Regions from separate parts of the Veillonella fallax genome, predicted to be linked through region 1. Evidence: riboswitches for the same ligand, from Rfam matches in the RefSeq annotation. Region 1 holds a riboswitch; the other holds the start of a gene.
What was found. A riboswitch is a leader RNA that binds a small molecule or an ion and turns the genes downstream of it on or off. The one in region 1 is predicted to bind cobalamin.

Region 1 (7,914 bases):
CTTTATCCTTCATATGCTCTCCTTTTATGGTAACACGTGTATACGTATAAAACAATTGTTAGGAGTTATATATTCTTATTTATAGTCTAACCGTATATAAAGGAAAACAGGGGTGACCATTGGTCACCCCTGACTCTATTAGTCACTTGACAAAATAGATATATGATTTATACGCATTAATTCTATTTATATAAATCATATTGGTATATAATTAAAGTATATAAATAGGGTTGTATATTGATGAAAGGAGAGAATTCATCATGAAACCATTGGGTAAACGGATTGCAATGGCTGTGTTGTGTGCGGCTACATTGACATCCCCCTTATTGTTGAGCGGTTGTAGTATGTCAGAATTATGGCAGGGCACTGAACAGAGTCGCAAGGAAATTGCGCAGCGGTCTGAGCAGAATCAGGTACAGTTATTTAATCAATATGTAAAAGCAATAAGCCGATTTAATCGTATGGCTGTAATGTTTGATTATGCGAATAGGCCAACTATTAATGAGTTAAAAGCGGGGCAGCATTTAACTGTATTTAATGCGCCGAACTTTAAACAGCTACAAAAAGAATTAGAAGAGGCTAAGCAAGCAGGTATTCCGTATGATGAAATGAAGGAGCCTTTAGATAAGCTACTTTCAAAATTAAACGAAATTACACCGGTTGCGGAAGAACTTGATGCATACTATAAATCTAAAGGGTATACTACAGATAACTATGCTAAGGAGCAACAATTAGGCCCTAAATATGTTCAGTTATACGAACAATTTATTCCTATTTATGCTGACTTTGATAATTTGATGCATAAGATTAACACGGACCGATTGCAACAACGGTTGCAACAATTGCGTGATGCAGGTAAGAAAAATGCAGCCGCTGCACAAGAGGTTTCTTTGCGACTTACTGCAGTCCTAGAAAAGCTAGATAGTGAAAAAGAACCAGATGTAAATGCGATCAATCAAGAGCTACAAGCTATTGGTGATTTAGCGAATGGTATTTCTAGCCCTAAGTATGACCCTGTTAAGACCTCTGTAAATTCTACGATTGGTGCGATCCGTACCTATATGGGATCCAAACAAGATAACGATTATAAACATATGGTTGAGGCCTATAACCGTTATATTTCAAATATGAATACAACCAATATGAATGAATTGGATCAATAAGCAAGCTAGAAGAATAGTGTGATAAATTAATAGGCATATATAAGATATAAAAAGAAAGCTGTATCGAATGAGGATATCATTTGATACAGCTTTTTTAGTTGATTATTATATTGTTAGTATATTACTTACTTTTTTAGGCTAATGCGCGTTGTAATTTGATTTGATAATGAGAACAATACTAAGGCTATCCAGATACAACCAAAGGCGATCATTTGTGGTGTGCCAAAGCTTTCACCAAAGTAGAAAATAGCTAGCAACAAGGCAATAGTAGGGGATACATATTGTAGGAAGCCTAGTAGGTTGAGCGGCAACAGTTGGGCGCCATAGGAGAATAGCACCAATGGAACCGATGTAGTCAGACCGCATGCTATGAGTAGCATGGATGTATACCAATCTGTTCCGAAATAGGACCACACTGTATTATCGACCATGGTCGTATAGAGTAAGGCTAGTGGTGTTAATAGCCAAGCCTCAAAGGCGATGCTTGTAAAGGGCGAGATGAGCAGTTTCTTTTTTACGACCCCATAGAGACCGAAGGAAATGGCGAGGATCATCGACACTAACGGCAAGGATCCCACTTGATAGGTGAGCAAGACGATGCCGATGGTAGCGATGAGGACGCTTAGTTTTTTCGGTACAGATAGAACCTCTTTAAATAGGATGACACCTAACACTACATTAAAGAGTGGGTTGATGTAATAGCCAAGGCTCGTGTCCATAATTTGGTTGTTGGCGATGGCCCAAATGTAGGTAAACCAATTTACGCTGATGATGACTGATGCTAGCAACAGTAGTAATAGTTGTGAGCGCTGTTCTTTTAGTAATTGAAAGTCCTTTTTGAACTGTTTAAAATGTAAGCCAAATACAACGATGGCCATGCAAATGCCTGACCAGATAATGCGCTGCGCCAGTATATTATATGGTGAAACATGGTTTAATAATGCCCAATAGAGAGGGAGTAAGCCCCAGATGATATAGCAACTAAGGGCTGTCATTAGACCTTTTTTACTTGTATGCTCCATAATGCCTCCTTGTGATTGTATTCATTATATCACGCATTGTGTTTGCATTTGTGCGTGGGCTTAGATTTTATGATGATTTGTACTCGATTTATAACTCGATTTGCAGACAATGAATACGTATATTTGATAGCGATGAATACGTGTATTTGAAAGTGATGAGTTTTTATCATTTTAAATATGCATTAGTTATAACCTAAAATTTGATACTTATGATTAACTGTTATGTTCATTGACTTTGTGCATAATCTTACACTATATTGGACTTAGAACAACGAATATAGAGAATAGGTGTCGCAAGACTTAATAGAGAAATCGGTACAAGCCGATGCGGTCCCGCCACTGTAAGGACGAGCCTGCTTTCAAAAATGTCACTGGAGCAATCTGGGAAGGCGAAAGCAAGGCGATGAGCCCGAGCCAGGAGAACTGCCTATTTGATAATCACCGTTATGTACCTACGAGCGATAGGAAGGGGATTGAGGTATGCTGGTTTCAGTGTTTTTTGGCATACTTTTCAACAAGGAACCTTACGTGTCACTTTTGGGTGGCACGTTTTTTGTTGCCCTTGAAAGTGACTGTTGAGCATATACATCAGGCTTTATTGTTAGTAAACTGATGGACACAGATTTGAGGTTGATGTGATCCATAGATAGGAAAGCTTTGGTGGTGTATAAGCATAACAATTGTAGGTACGGTGCGCTGTTTCTCGGTATGGTTTCGAGTTGAAAAGGAGGCACATATATGTCTGACAAAAAGACTTCAAAGGATGCTGAACGCGATCTATTAGCTCCTGTATCCTTTGATGAATTTGAGAAACCTACGTATGAACAATGGCAGGCAGAGGTTGAAAAGGCGTTAAAGGGTGGCGACTTCCACAAGAAGATGTTCACGAAAACCTATGAAGGTATTACGTTGCAGCCGATTTACACACCTGCATTGCATGCAGAAGCAATTCCAAAGGGCGTATACCCTGGGGCAGGTGAGTTCTTACGTGGCACTAAGGCAAGTGGTTATATTAAAGACTCTTGGGGTGTATCCCAATATGTAGATGACTCTTTGCCTAAAGATGCTAATCATGCAAGTTTATACGAGATTGTAAAAGGTGGCACTATTCACAATATCCGCCTCGATGAAGCAACACGTCATGATCAAGACGTGCAAGTAGGCGCATCTGTTGGCGTTGGTGGTACATCTGTATCCACCATGGATGACTGCAAACAATTAATCGACCGCTTCAATTTGAAGGAAAACCCTTTGTACATTGAAACTGGTGCTTCTGCAGCCATCTTGCTTGGTATGTTAGCGGCTACAGTGAAAGGCGCTAAAAAACAAACGTCTGACTTGAAAGGTCTCGTTGGTGCTGACCCTATCGGCGTTATGGCGAAAGACGGTGCTTTGCACATTTCCTTAGATACAGCCTTTGATGAAATGGCACATACTGTTGTATGGGCTAAAGAACAGGCACCAGAGCTTAAAACAGTGCTTGTATCCGGCGATGTATACGCTAATGGCGGCGCTAACGATGTGCAAGAGGTTGCCTATGCATTGGCAACGGCTGTGTGCTACGTGCGTCAATTAGCACAACGTAACATCGACATTCACACCATCGCGAAGAGCTTGATGTTCACATTCTCCTTAGGTGCTAACTTCTTTATGGAAATTGCTAAATTACGTGCCTTACGCGTACTTTGGGCTCGCATTATGGAAGCTTTCGGTGCTGAAGAAGCGGACCGCGCCGTTCATGTACACGGCAGAACATCTGCTTTCACAAAAACTGTATACGACCCATATGTAAATTTGTTGCGCAATACGACACAAGCATTCTCTGGCGTTGTAGGCGGTTTGAACAGCCTTGAAGTATCTCCGTTTGACCAACCAATTCGCAAAGCTGACGATTTCTCTCGCCGTATTGCTCGTAACATCCAAGTTATGTTGCAAACTGAATTCGAGTTGCGTCAACCTGTGGATCCTGTAGGCGGTTCTTGGTACGTGGAAACATTGGCTGCTGAACTATGTGAAAAAATTTGGGCTGAGTTCCAAACCATCGAGTCTAAAGGAGGCATTATTGCAGCCTTGAAAGAAGGCTATCCTCAAGCTCAAGTGAAAGCAATCCTCGAAGAACGCTTCAAGAACCTTGCATTCCGTAAGGACGTTGCAGTTGGTAACAACATGTATGCGAACATGACGGAAGAATTGCTTGATCCAAAACCAGAAAATCAAGAAACATTGCGTCAAAAACGTGCTGCTCAAATTGATGAGTACTTGGCAGGTGCAGAGGCTGATGCGGTTGTGAAAGCACAGGCTACTCTAGAAGCAAGTACAACAGAACCAGGCGCGTTGATTGGACTTATTGAGCTTGGTGCATTACAAAAATTGACAATCCGTCAAATCCGTAAGGCTTTAGATGCCGGTGATATTGCTTCTGAAACAATCGAACCAATTACAGCACATCGCTGGACTGAACAATTCGAAGCCCTTCGCATGCGCACGGAAGCGTATAAACAACGTACGAAAGACAATGTGAAGGTATTCTTGGCTAATATGGGCCCAATCCCTCAACATAAACCTCGTGCGGACTTCTCCACAGGCTTCTTTGAAGTAGCGGCATTCGAAGTCATCAAAAATGATGGTCATGAAACAACGGCTGATGCGGCTAAAGCGGCTCGTGAAAGTGGCGCCGATGTGGTAGTTATCTGTTCTACAGATGATACGTATCCTGAATTGGTTCCACCACTTGCAAAAGAATTGAAAGAAACTATGCCGAATGTAACGGTTATTTTGGCAGGGGCACCTTCTAAGGACCTAGAGCCTGTATATCGTGAAGCTGGCGTAGACGACTTCATTTCCGTTCGTGCAAATTGCTACGAAATCTTACATACGTTACAAGATAAGAAAGGGATGTGAGCTCATGTTTAAAAATCCAGACTTCTCCTCTCTTGGCTTGGGATCTCAGTCGCCGACATCTCGCGATGCATGGCTTGCTGAACTTCAAAAAGAAACAGGAAAAAGCTTTGAAGATTTATATAATACGACAATGGAGCAAATCCAACTAAAACCTCTCTACACAGAGATGGATTATGAAGGAATGACACACCTTGACTACATGGCTGGTGTACCTCCATTCTTGCGTGGACCTTATTCCACAATGTACGTAACTCGTCCTTGGACAGTACGTCAGTACGCTGGTTTCTCCACAGCAGAAGAATCTAATGCGTTCTACCGTCGTAACTTGGCAGCGGGCCAAAAAGGTTTGTCCATTGCCTTTGACCTTGCTACACACCGTGGCTATGACTCCGACCATCCGCGCGTAGTAGGTGACGTTGGTAAAGCCGGTGTTGCGGTAGACTCCATCCTCGATATGGAAATTCTGTTCTCCGGTATTCCTCTCGACCAAATGTCCGTATCCATGACAATGAACGGCGCCGTATTGCCTGTCATGGCGTTCTATATCCTAGCTGGTGAAGAACAAGGCGTTGATAAAAAGGTTATGGCTGGTACAATCCAAAATGATATCTTGAAAGAATTCATGGTGCGTAATACCTATATTTACCCTCCAGCTACGTCCATGCGCATTATCGGTGATATCTTTGCGTACACTTCTCAGTACATGCCTAAATTCAACAGTATCTCCATTTCTGGCTACCATATGCAAGAAGCAGGTGCTACGGCAGATATCGAATTAGGTTACACCTTGGCCGATGGCCTTGAATACATCCGTACCGGTGTAAATGCAGGCCTTCACGTAGATAAATTCGCCCCACGGTTGTCCTTCTTCTGGGCAATCGGTAAAAACTACTTCATGGAAGTAGCGAAAATGCGTGCAGCTCGTATGTTGTGGGCTAAGATTATTAAGAGCTTCGGTTCTGAAAATCCAAAATCCATGGCTCTTCGTACACATAGTCAAACATCTGGTTGGTCCTTAACAGAACAAGATCCATTCAACAACGTGGCTCGTACATGTATGGAAGCGATGGGTGCTGCATTGGGTCATACTCAATCCCTACATACTAATGCACTTGATGAAGCTATCGCATTGCCTACGGACTTCTCTGCCCGTATTGCCCGTAATACTCAGCTTTATATCCAAGATGAAACTAAAGTATGTAAGGTTATCGACCCATGGGGCGGCTCCTACTATGTAGAAGCATTAACTGATGAATTGATTCGTCGCGCTTGGGGTCATATCCAAGAAATCGAATCCCTTGGTGGTATGGCGAAAGCAATTGACACTGGTCTTCCTAAGATGCGTATCGAAGAAGCGGCAGCTCGTCGTCAAGCTCGTATCGACTCTGGCCGTGAAGCTATCATCGGTATTAATAAGTATCGTCTAGACAAAGAAGATCCATTGGATATCCTCGACGTAGATAACACAGCTGTACGAGAAGCGCAAATTCGTCGTCTTGAACAATTGCGCGCTAACCGTGATGAAGATAAGGTTCAATCCTGTCTCGAAGCGATTACCAATGCTACAGAATCTGGGGAAGGCAACTTGCTTGCTCTTGCACTTGAAGCTGCTCGTGCTCGTGCATCCTTGGGTGAAATTTCCTTTGCTGTTGAAAAAGTTTGTGGCCGTCATAAAGCGGTTATTCGCTCTATTTCCGGTGTATACTCCAGCGAATATGAAGATGACGATGTTATCAAAGAAGTACGTCAAATGGCGGATGACTTTGAAGAACTCGAAGGTCGTCGCCCTCGTATCATGATTGCGAAGATGGGCCAAGACGGTCATGACCGCGGTGCCAAAGTTATCGCTACATCCTTCGCGGATATGGGCTTTGACGTGGATATTGGACCTTTGTTCCAAACTCCAGAAGAAACAGCACAAGATGCGGTGGATAATGACGTTCACATCGTCGGCTTCAGTTCTCTTGCGGCAGGTCACAAAACATTGTTACCTCAACTTGTAGAAGAACTCAACAAGCGAGGTCGTGGAGATATTTTAGTTGCCATTGGTGGCGTAATCCCTGCTCAGGACTATGAGTTCCTACGCGAACATGGCGCAGTGGCTATCTTTGGCCCTGGTACAGTTTTGCCTGTAGCGGCGAAAAAATTACTAGAAACATTGACTAGCCACGTTCAAGACGAAGACAATGACTGATAATAAACGGCCTACTCCGGATGAATTGCGCAATGCACAAAGCATTGCTCGTGGCAGTAACGCTCCCGAATTAGGTGTAAAAAACGCAAACACCGAGGGTAGTACGTATCGTCCGGATTGGGTGCCAGAAGATGCGAAGAAAGATGATACCTTTGCGTCTCACGTGATGAAAGGCGTCAAGGAAATGCATGATGGCCTCTTGTCTAGCTCCGCTCATCTGGCTCCGTCGGTACGTCCCGTACAGCGGCGAAAGAAGTTAACTGTCGCTGATTATGTACGCGGTATCGAGCAGGGGGACCGCGTTATACTTTCACGGGCTATTACGTTAGTAGAAAGTAATAATAAGGAACACTTTAAATTAGCTCAACAAGTATTGCAAGCTATATTGCCTCGCACGGGCAAGGCGTTGCGCATCGGTATTACTGGTGTGCCTGGGGCTGGTAAAAGTACATTTATTGAAGCCTTTGGTAACATGCTCATTGAAGCAGGTTACAAGGTAGCCGTACTTGCTGTAGACCCTACGAGCCAAGTCACAAAGGGCAGTATTTTGGGCGATAAAACGCGGATGGAAACATTGACGAAACATCCTGACGCGTACATTCGTCCGTCGCCGGCAGGTGGTACACTAGGCGGT
Region 2 (7,914 bases), on a different contig from region 1:
TTATTAGGATCCCGCAATTGATTGAATCCATAATCAATGGACGGTGGCAATGGAGCCTTACCGGCAATAAAGGTATCCTTCATAAGGTTCTTTGCATAGGACTCACGATCCGCTCCGGCAATGAGGGCCGCTCGAAGATTAGCATTCTTAAGCTTGCCTTTTTGGCTCATCCGAACGAATACATCACGTAAGGATGATTCTTCATAAATAGTAAATTTCTTATCGTTTTGGAAGATACCATATTCGCCAGGTCCAATGCTAACGGCCATATCTACATCACCCGCTTGCAATGCCATAGCTCGTGTATTGGCATCGTTAATAGATGGAATTTCAACCTTAGCAAAGCCTGGCTTGCCATCCCAATAGTTATCATTCCTTGCGAGCTCAGCACGCTCTTTTGTAAATGATGTCACTACATAAGGACCAGTACCAATAGGACCTTCCTTCGCAATATCACGACCATTTGCCTCAGCAGTTACATCCATAACAAGGAATAATGGATCTCCCAACAAGTTTGGCAAATTATAATAAGGCTTATCGGTCTTAATTGTGAGCTCTTGACCATTAGCCGTCATTTCAGTGTAATTAAAGAATGATTTTGCCCGTTTACTCTTCGCAAAGGTTCGTTCCAAAGATGCCTTTACGGCCTCAGCAGTAAGAGCATTACCGTTAGAGAACTTAACCTTATCGTTGATGGTGAAAGTCCAAGTCAGCTTATCATCACTTTGTTTCCATGATGTTGCCAACCATGGTGTAGCATTCATATGGTCATCAAATTTTATGAGTGTTTCACCAACACCATATCGTACAACAGCCCAACTAAAATAGTTTTCTGTTGGTTCTAAGGTACCAGCAAAGCTAATGGCCCCTACTTTTAATATATCATTAGATGAATTGGATAATTGATTCATACAGCCTACAGTGCCAAGTACTGTCACACCAAGGGTCATACCAATCAGTAATGCCTTACGTAATCCTTTCATTCACATACCTATCCTTTCCCTATATATCTATATGTATACCACTTCATATGAGCATATTTTAATTATACCCATAGGGGTATAATACTTAGTCAACTATACTATATATCTAGTGTTAACACAATCATTTTTGAGATAATTTTCGATATATTTATGTAGAGGAAAAAATTATCCGCATAATAAATAATAGATAATATAAAAATAGCAGTTAACCAAATGGCTAACTGCTATTTTATATAATCAAAATTTACGCTTTCCCAGCTTCTTCTAAGGTAAGTGGCTTATGATCTTTGCCAATTTCAAAGATAGAGCTCAATAGAACCTTTGTATAAGGATGTTTTGCATCTGCTAAATGGAATGCATCTAGCTCTTCAACGATAGCACCTTTATACATAACCACTACCTTATGACACATAGTACGAATGAACGCAATATCATGAGCGATAAATAGATATGTTAAATTTTTCTTCTTTTGTAAACGCGCTAGTAAATAGGCGATGGAGTCTTGTACAGACACGTCTAGAGCACTTGTTGCCTCATCTAGAACAAGAATTTCTGGTTCAAGTACAATGGCACGAGCAATGGCCACACGTTGACGTTGGCCGCCAGACATTTCATGAGGATAACGATGCATGAACTCGCGAGGTAGGTCTACCATTTCAAGATAGTCACCTGCGATTTGTTCTTCTTTTCCTTTTTCTAGAAGCCCAAAATTGTATAACGGTTCAAGGATAATATCCTTTACCTTCATACGAGGATTGAAGGCCGCAGATGGATCTTGGAATACCATTTGAATTTTCTTGCGGTATTCTTTCGTTTGCTCAGAGTTCATATGTTGAATCTCTACACCATCTACATAAATCTCGCCTTCCGTAATAGGCAGCATCTTCATAATCATACGAACCAAAGTCGTTTTACCAGAGCCAGATTCCCCTACAATCCCAAGGGACTCGCCTTTTTCTAAGGTGATATTAATACTCTTACATGCTTCGAGCTCACCACCAGTAGGAAGTGGGAATCGTTTACATACATTTTTTAATTCTACAGCGTAGTTAGTCAATGTAACGACCTCCTTCCAATGTTGGTACAGCATCTTTTAATTGCTTCGTATATTCGTTAGATGGGTTTTCCAAAATATCTTGCGGTGTGCCAGCATCAACAACACGACCCTTTTTCATAACAATAATATAGTCGGACATATAGGCCGCTACACCAAGGTTATGCGTAACCATTACGATAGCAGAATTATGCTCTTTAGCAAGTTCTAGCATTTGCATAACAACTTGTGATTGTGTTGTTACATCTAAAGCAGATGTAGGTTCATCACCAATTAATAACGCAGGATCCATTGCTAATGCCATAGCAATACCCACACGTTGGCGTTGACCACCGGATAACTCATGAGGATAACGGCGCAATATATCTGCTCCATTAGGAAGAGACACAGATTCTAATAACTCAATTGCTCGTCGATCACATTCATCATTGGTAATTTCTATATGAGATTTGAATAATTCTCTAAACTGTTTACCTATGCGAACTATTGGGTCTAAAGCACTACCACTATCTTGGAAAATCATGGCCATGTCTTTACCACGGATAGCTCTCCACTCTGACTTAGATAGGGTGCGAAGGTCTTGACCATTAAAGAGCATTGTACCATCTGTGACCTCACCACCTATAGGCAATAAACCCATGAGGGCCCGGATCACGGTAGTTTTACCGGATCCAGATTCCCCTACAATGGTCAATACCTTACCGCGTTCCAAGGTAAAGTTTACATCCATAACAGCAGGCACACCTTGGTACGCGATGTTAAGGTTCTCTACAGTTAGTATGTTTTCTGCCATTATAGCTCCTTATTATTTTGTAATTTTATTAGTAATCCAGTAGTAGTCACTTGGGTACATAACAGCACCTTTCAAGTAAGAACCAGTAACGATATTAGTTTTAGGGTAACCTAAGAATAATGCAGCACCATCATTCATCAATAATTGTTGAATTTGAATTGCATAGTCACGACGTTTTGCAGGATCAAATTCAGTTTCAGCAGCATCTAATAATTGGTCAACTTGTGGATTGGAGTAACCAGAACCGTTTTGAGGGTTGGAACCATCCACATTAGTATGCCAGTAGTTAGCTAAGAACCAGATTGGATCGCCTGTATTAGCAGTTACGATGTTGGAGATAAGCATATCATAGTCGCCATCTTGACCCATTTTATCAATCAAGTTATAGTCAACTGTTTTGATTTTCATGTCGATACCCACTTTTTTAAGGTCTGCTTGAACAGCTTCTGCATAAAGTGGTAATTCTGCACGAGAGTTATATACTACGAAGTTGAATGTTAATGGTTTGCCATCTTTATCAAGGATGCCGTCCCCATCAGTATCTTTCCAGCCATCTTCTGCTAATAATTGTTTAGAACGTTCAGGATTATACGCATTAGGATCTTTCAAATCTTTGAAGCCATAGTCCATGGATGGTGGAATTGGTGCGGAACCAGGAATGAATGTGCCTTTTAGCAATACATCGGCATAGTTTTTGCGATCTGTTGCGGAAATTACAGCTGCACGAACTTTGTCATCACCAAGAACACCTTTTTGGTTGATACGAGCCAATACTACGCGAAGAGATGCGATTTCATCAACCTTGAACTTATCGTTATTTTGGAATAAGCCCATTTCACCAGCACCGATGTTAACCGCCATATCAACATCACCAGATTGCAAGCTCATAGCACGCGTATTAGGATCGTCGATGGAAGGAATTTCTACAGTTTTAAATGGTACTGTACCATCCCAATAGTTTTCGTTAGCAGCCATCTCAGCACGTTCTTTTGTGAAAGATTTAACTACGTATGGACCTGTACCAATAGGACCTTCCTTCGCAAAGTTACGGCCATCTTTTTCAGATTGTACATCAACGATTAGGAATAACGGATCCGCTAAAAGGCCAGGCATATTAGGATATTCTTTTGTTGTATGAATAACTAATTGTTGACCATTAGCTTCCATAGAGTCATATTCGAAGAATGTTTTTGCACGATTGGATTTTTCAAAAGCCCGTTCGATAGATGCTTTAACTGCTGCAGCATCAACTTTTTTACCATTAGAGAATTTCACCTTATCATTGATTGTGAAAGTCCACGTTTTATGGTCTGGGGATACTTCCCATTTAGATGCAATCCATGGTTGAGGTTTCATTTGTTCGTCAAACTTAGCCAATGTTTCGCCTACACCATAGCGCATGACAACCCATGCGAAGAAGTTTTCTGTAGGTTCTAATGTGGATGCGAAGTTAGTTACACCAACTTTTAAAACATCCTTATTAGCAGCACCATTATTATCAGAGCCGCAACCAGCAATGAAGGAACCCATCATTACAATGCTAAGACCTGCTAAGAGGGCTTTTTTCCAAGATTTTTTCATGTAAAATCTCCTTGTACCATTACATATAAACATAAAACATACACATCATGACCACTACAATCTACAATAGTCATAATGGAAAAACCTTATTACCGCCTATTTATATAACAACTTTCACAACACAAGCTATAAATAAGCATCACACGTAACTAACCTTGGTTCTTAGGATCCACTACGTCCCGTAAGGAATCAGACCAAAGGTTAAAGATAGCAACTACGATAAGGATGGACATACCAGGGAATGCCATGAGCCAAGGGCTCGTTTGCAAATATTGGCGTCCTTCATTAAGCATAAGACCCCATTCTGGTGTTGGTGGTTGAGCACCAAAGCCAAGGAAGGAAAGACCTGCTACTTCAATCATGATAGCCCCAATATCAAGTGCCCCTGTTGTAACAACAAGAGGAAGGATATTGGGAATGATATGACGTCTTAGAATAGTCGTTGTAGAGGCCCCCATCATGACAGCCGCCGTTACATACTCTTCACCGCGAACTTTCAACGTCATAGACCGTACAAGACGAGCATATTTTGCCCAACCAACTACAGATAGCGCTATAATCGTATTCACAATGCTACCACCCAAAATACCAGCAATAGCAATGGCTAACACAACGCCTGGGAAGGATAACATAATATCTGCAAAACGCATGAGGACCATTTCGATTTTACCACCGAAATAACCAGCTACGGCACCGATAATAGTACCAATGCTTACCATGATAACAACGATACTGACACCCATAAACAAGGATAACTGTGTACCATAAATGATGCGAGACAATACATCACGACCAAGCTTATCTGTACCAAACCAATGTTGACTACTTGGCGCTTGTAATGCTTGACTCAGATTTGAGCTAAAAGCATCACCCGGAGCAAGCCATGGTGCAAATATAGCTATGAGAACTACCGCAATCATCAAGGCGCTATAGAAAGAGAACAATTTATGTTTTTGAATAAATTCTGCCATTATGCTCTCTCCCTTTTCAATCTAGGGTCTAATAGGATATATGACGCATCAACTAATGCGTTAATACACATATATGCTAAGGCAACCCACAACACAAAACCTTCGATCAATGGATAGTCGCGCATAGTAATGGCATATACTGCCATATTTCCAAGGCCAGGCCAGGAGAATACCATTTCAATAACTGCAACACCGCCTAATAACCAACCGATAACAACGCCTAGTATAGTGATGAGTGGTAATACTGCATTAGGCAAAATATGACCGAATAAAATTTTCATCTCACTCACACCACGAGCACGTGCGCCGATAACATAATCCTTTTGCATTTCTTCAAGAATAACGAGACGAACTTGGCGCATGTACTTGGACCCGACTACAACAGCTAATGTAACGGCTGGTAGAATTACACCGATAGGAGTTACACGAGAAGATGCAATAGGAACAAGTCCTAATTTAAGGCCAAAGATATAAATCAGTACAAGGCCTAACCAGAATGATGGCATAGACACGCCTACAAAGGAAGCAACGCGCAACAGATAGTCGATCCATTTGTTTCGATTTAAGGCGCTTATAATCCCTGCCGGCAATGCATAGAGCAATGTAAATACTAATGATGTACCTGCCAACATAACTGTCCCTGGCAAAGCCTCCAACATACGATCTACAACAGGCTTTTTAGCAGAGTAACTCATCCCTAAGTCACCTTGTGCAGCATTCACAACCCAGTTTGCATATTGCACTATAAACGGTTTATCTAACCCAAGCTGAGCTCGAGTTTCATCGATAAGCTCCTGAGATACAATTGTATCTGCCGTTTCTAGTAACATCGTTACTGGATCGCCTGGTGCTAAATAAGTGAGACAAAATGTTAAAAAAGTAATGCCAAACAGTGTAACAATGAATTGACCTAGCTGTTTAGCAAAGCGTTTGCCCATAGGCGCCTCCTCCTATACTCTCTAAATACTACAATAATCTAAATGAACAACTAATATGCTTATTTCACCCGATATAGCAGAGGTGCATATAGGAAAACAACAAAAAAGGTTAGTCCACCTGACTAACCTAAATTAAACACGGCATATACATGCCATGCCATCTAGAGCAGGCTTTCTGACTCATGATTCATCGCAACATTTCGGCCTTCCCAGTCTCCTAGTGACCCTATAATGAAACCTTGCTCCTCATTACAGCTATTTGCATAGTATGGGATTTCCACCCATTTTCCTCTTTTACGCTCGGTAATACCGACACTCATTAGTTTATTCATTTTTATCGATTATAAATATACTATATTAATATTATGTTTACAATACGCATACCCCTTAGGGGTATCATTATATTCAATAAAATCAATATAATTTTTATACTAATAAAAAATATCGATTAGTGATAATTGTCAATTTTATGTATAAACCCCTAAAAATACCTTTATATATATAATTTTTCAAGCATAGACTGTATATAGATGTATATATATTAAAAAATGTGATAATAAAGGGCCATATAATATTTCTTTATATAAAATAAGCATTTATTAATCTCCTCCTAATACGTATCCAGTAACTCAACGATCAAAGGATAAGTCTACCCAAAAAGCTGAACCCCATATACGGTTAAAATACATACAACGGTTTAAAATACATGTAACGATTTAAATTACATACAAAAAAGAGGCTATTACCTAGTAACAGCCTCTAATAAGACGAGAGATATTCAGTTAATCGATACTTTGTTGTAAGCGGTGCGCTTTGCGTGTAGTCCACGCTTTACGCAAAACATAGATCACGAAACCGATGCTTACCGCTACTGCACTACCTACCATAGCATCAAAGCCACATGCGTAAATTGCATATAAACAGTAGATAACGCCTGCGCCGAACACGTAGTTGGAACGTTTAATACGGCTTTCAGCTACACCAGCCATACGCATCATTGTAGGTACTGCCAAGATGCACAATACATACGGTACTACGTTAGTTACAACCGCTAAGTTTACTAAGATTTCAAATTGCTCACGTAAGGAGTCGCTAGCAGTGAACAATGTAAGTAATGTTTCAACAGCGAGTAAAATGAATACGCCACGAACAGGAGCATCTTTGCTATTTACACGAGCAAATACTTTAGGGAAGTAACCATTTTCCGCTGCGCTTTTGAATACGCGAGACAATGTGAATTGCCAGCAAAGCAAAGCGCCAAAGCAAGAAATAACCATTGCAGCCATAACGATGTCTGCAATTGTATCATTAAACATGTATACAAATGTCAAACCAAATGGTGCATTAGAATTTAACAAGTCAATGTTAGGCACGATACCTGCCATAACATTCGTGGACAAGATGTAAACCACTGCCACTGCTAATGTACCTGCCACAGTAGCGATAGGTACGTTTTTCTTTGGATTCTCAACAGCATCTGCATTAGCCGCTGCGGACTCAAATCCTAGGAAGCCCCACAAAGTGAGGGAAATGGATTGTTTTACTGCATCGTAAAACGGAAGATCATTTGGGTTCCAAGCCGCCCAATAAATAG

Region 2: linked by a shared signal. The riboswitch ahead of nikB (nickel ABC transporter permease) and the one ahead of LKD20_RS06795 (methylmalonyl-CoA mutase family protein) in region 1 are both predicted to bind cobalamin.

What each region holds. Positions count from the first base shown of each region.
Region 1 covers NZ_JAJEQD010000012.1:34,925-42,838, reverse strand. The annotation lists gene LKD20_RS06805 (DUF3829 domain-containing protein) at 261-1,163, shown strand; gene rarD (EamA family transporter RarD) at 1,289-2,185, opposite strand; cobalamin riboswitch at 2,455-2,630, shown strand; gene LKD20_RS06795 (methylmalonyl-CoA mutase family protein) at 2,924-5,086, shown strand; gene scpA (methylmalonyl-CoA mutase) at 5,091-7,280, shown strand; gene meaB (methylmalonyl Co-A mutase-associated GTPase MeaB) at 7,273-7,914, shown strand, end outside.
Region 2 covers NZ_JAJEQD010000008.1:36,246-44,159, reverse strand. The annotation lists gene LKD20_RS05190 (ABC transporter substrate-binding protein) at 1-983, opposite strand, end outside; gene LKD20_RS05185 (ABC transporter ATP-binding protein) at 1,228-2,040, opposite strand; gene LKD20_RS05180 (ABC transporter ATP-binding protein) at 2,033-2,830, opposite strand; gene LKD20_RS05175 (ABC transporter substrate-binding protein) at 2,843-4,411, opposite strand; gene nikC (nickel transporter permease) at 4,561-5,382, opposite strand; gene nikB (nickel ABC transporter permease) at 5,382-6,320, opposite strand; cobalamin riboswitch at 6,469-6,655, opposite strand; gene potE (putrescine-ornithine antiporter) at 7,103-7,914, opposite strand, start outside.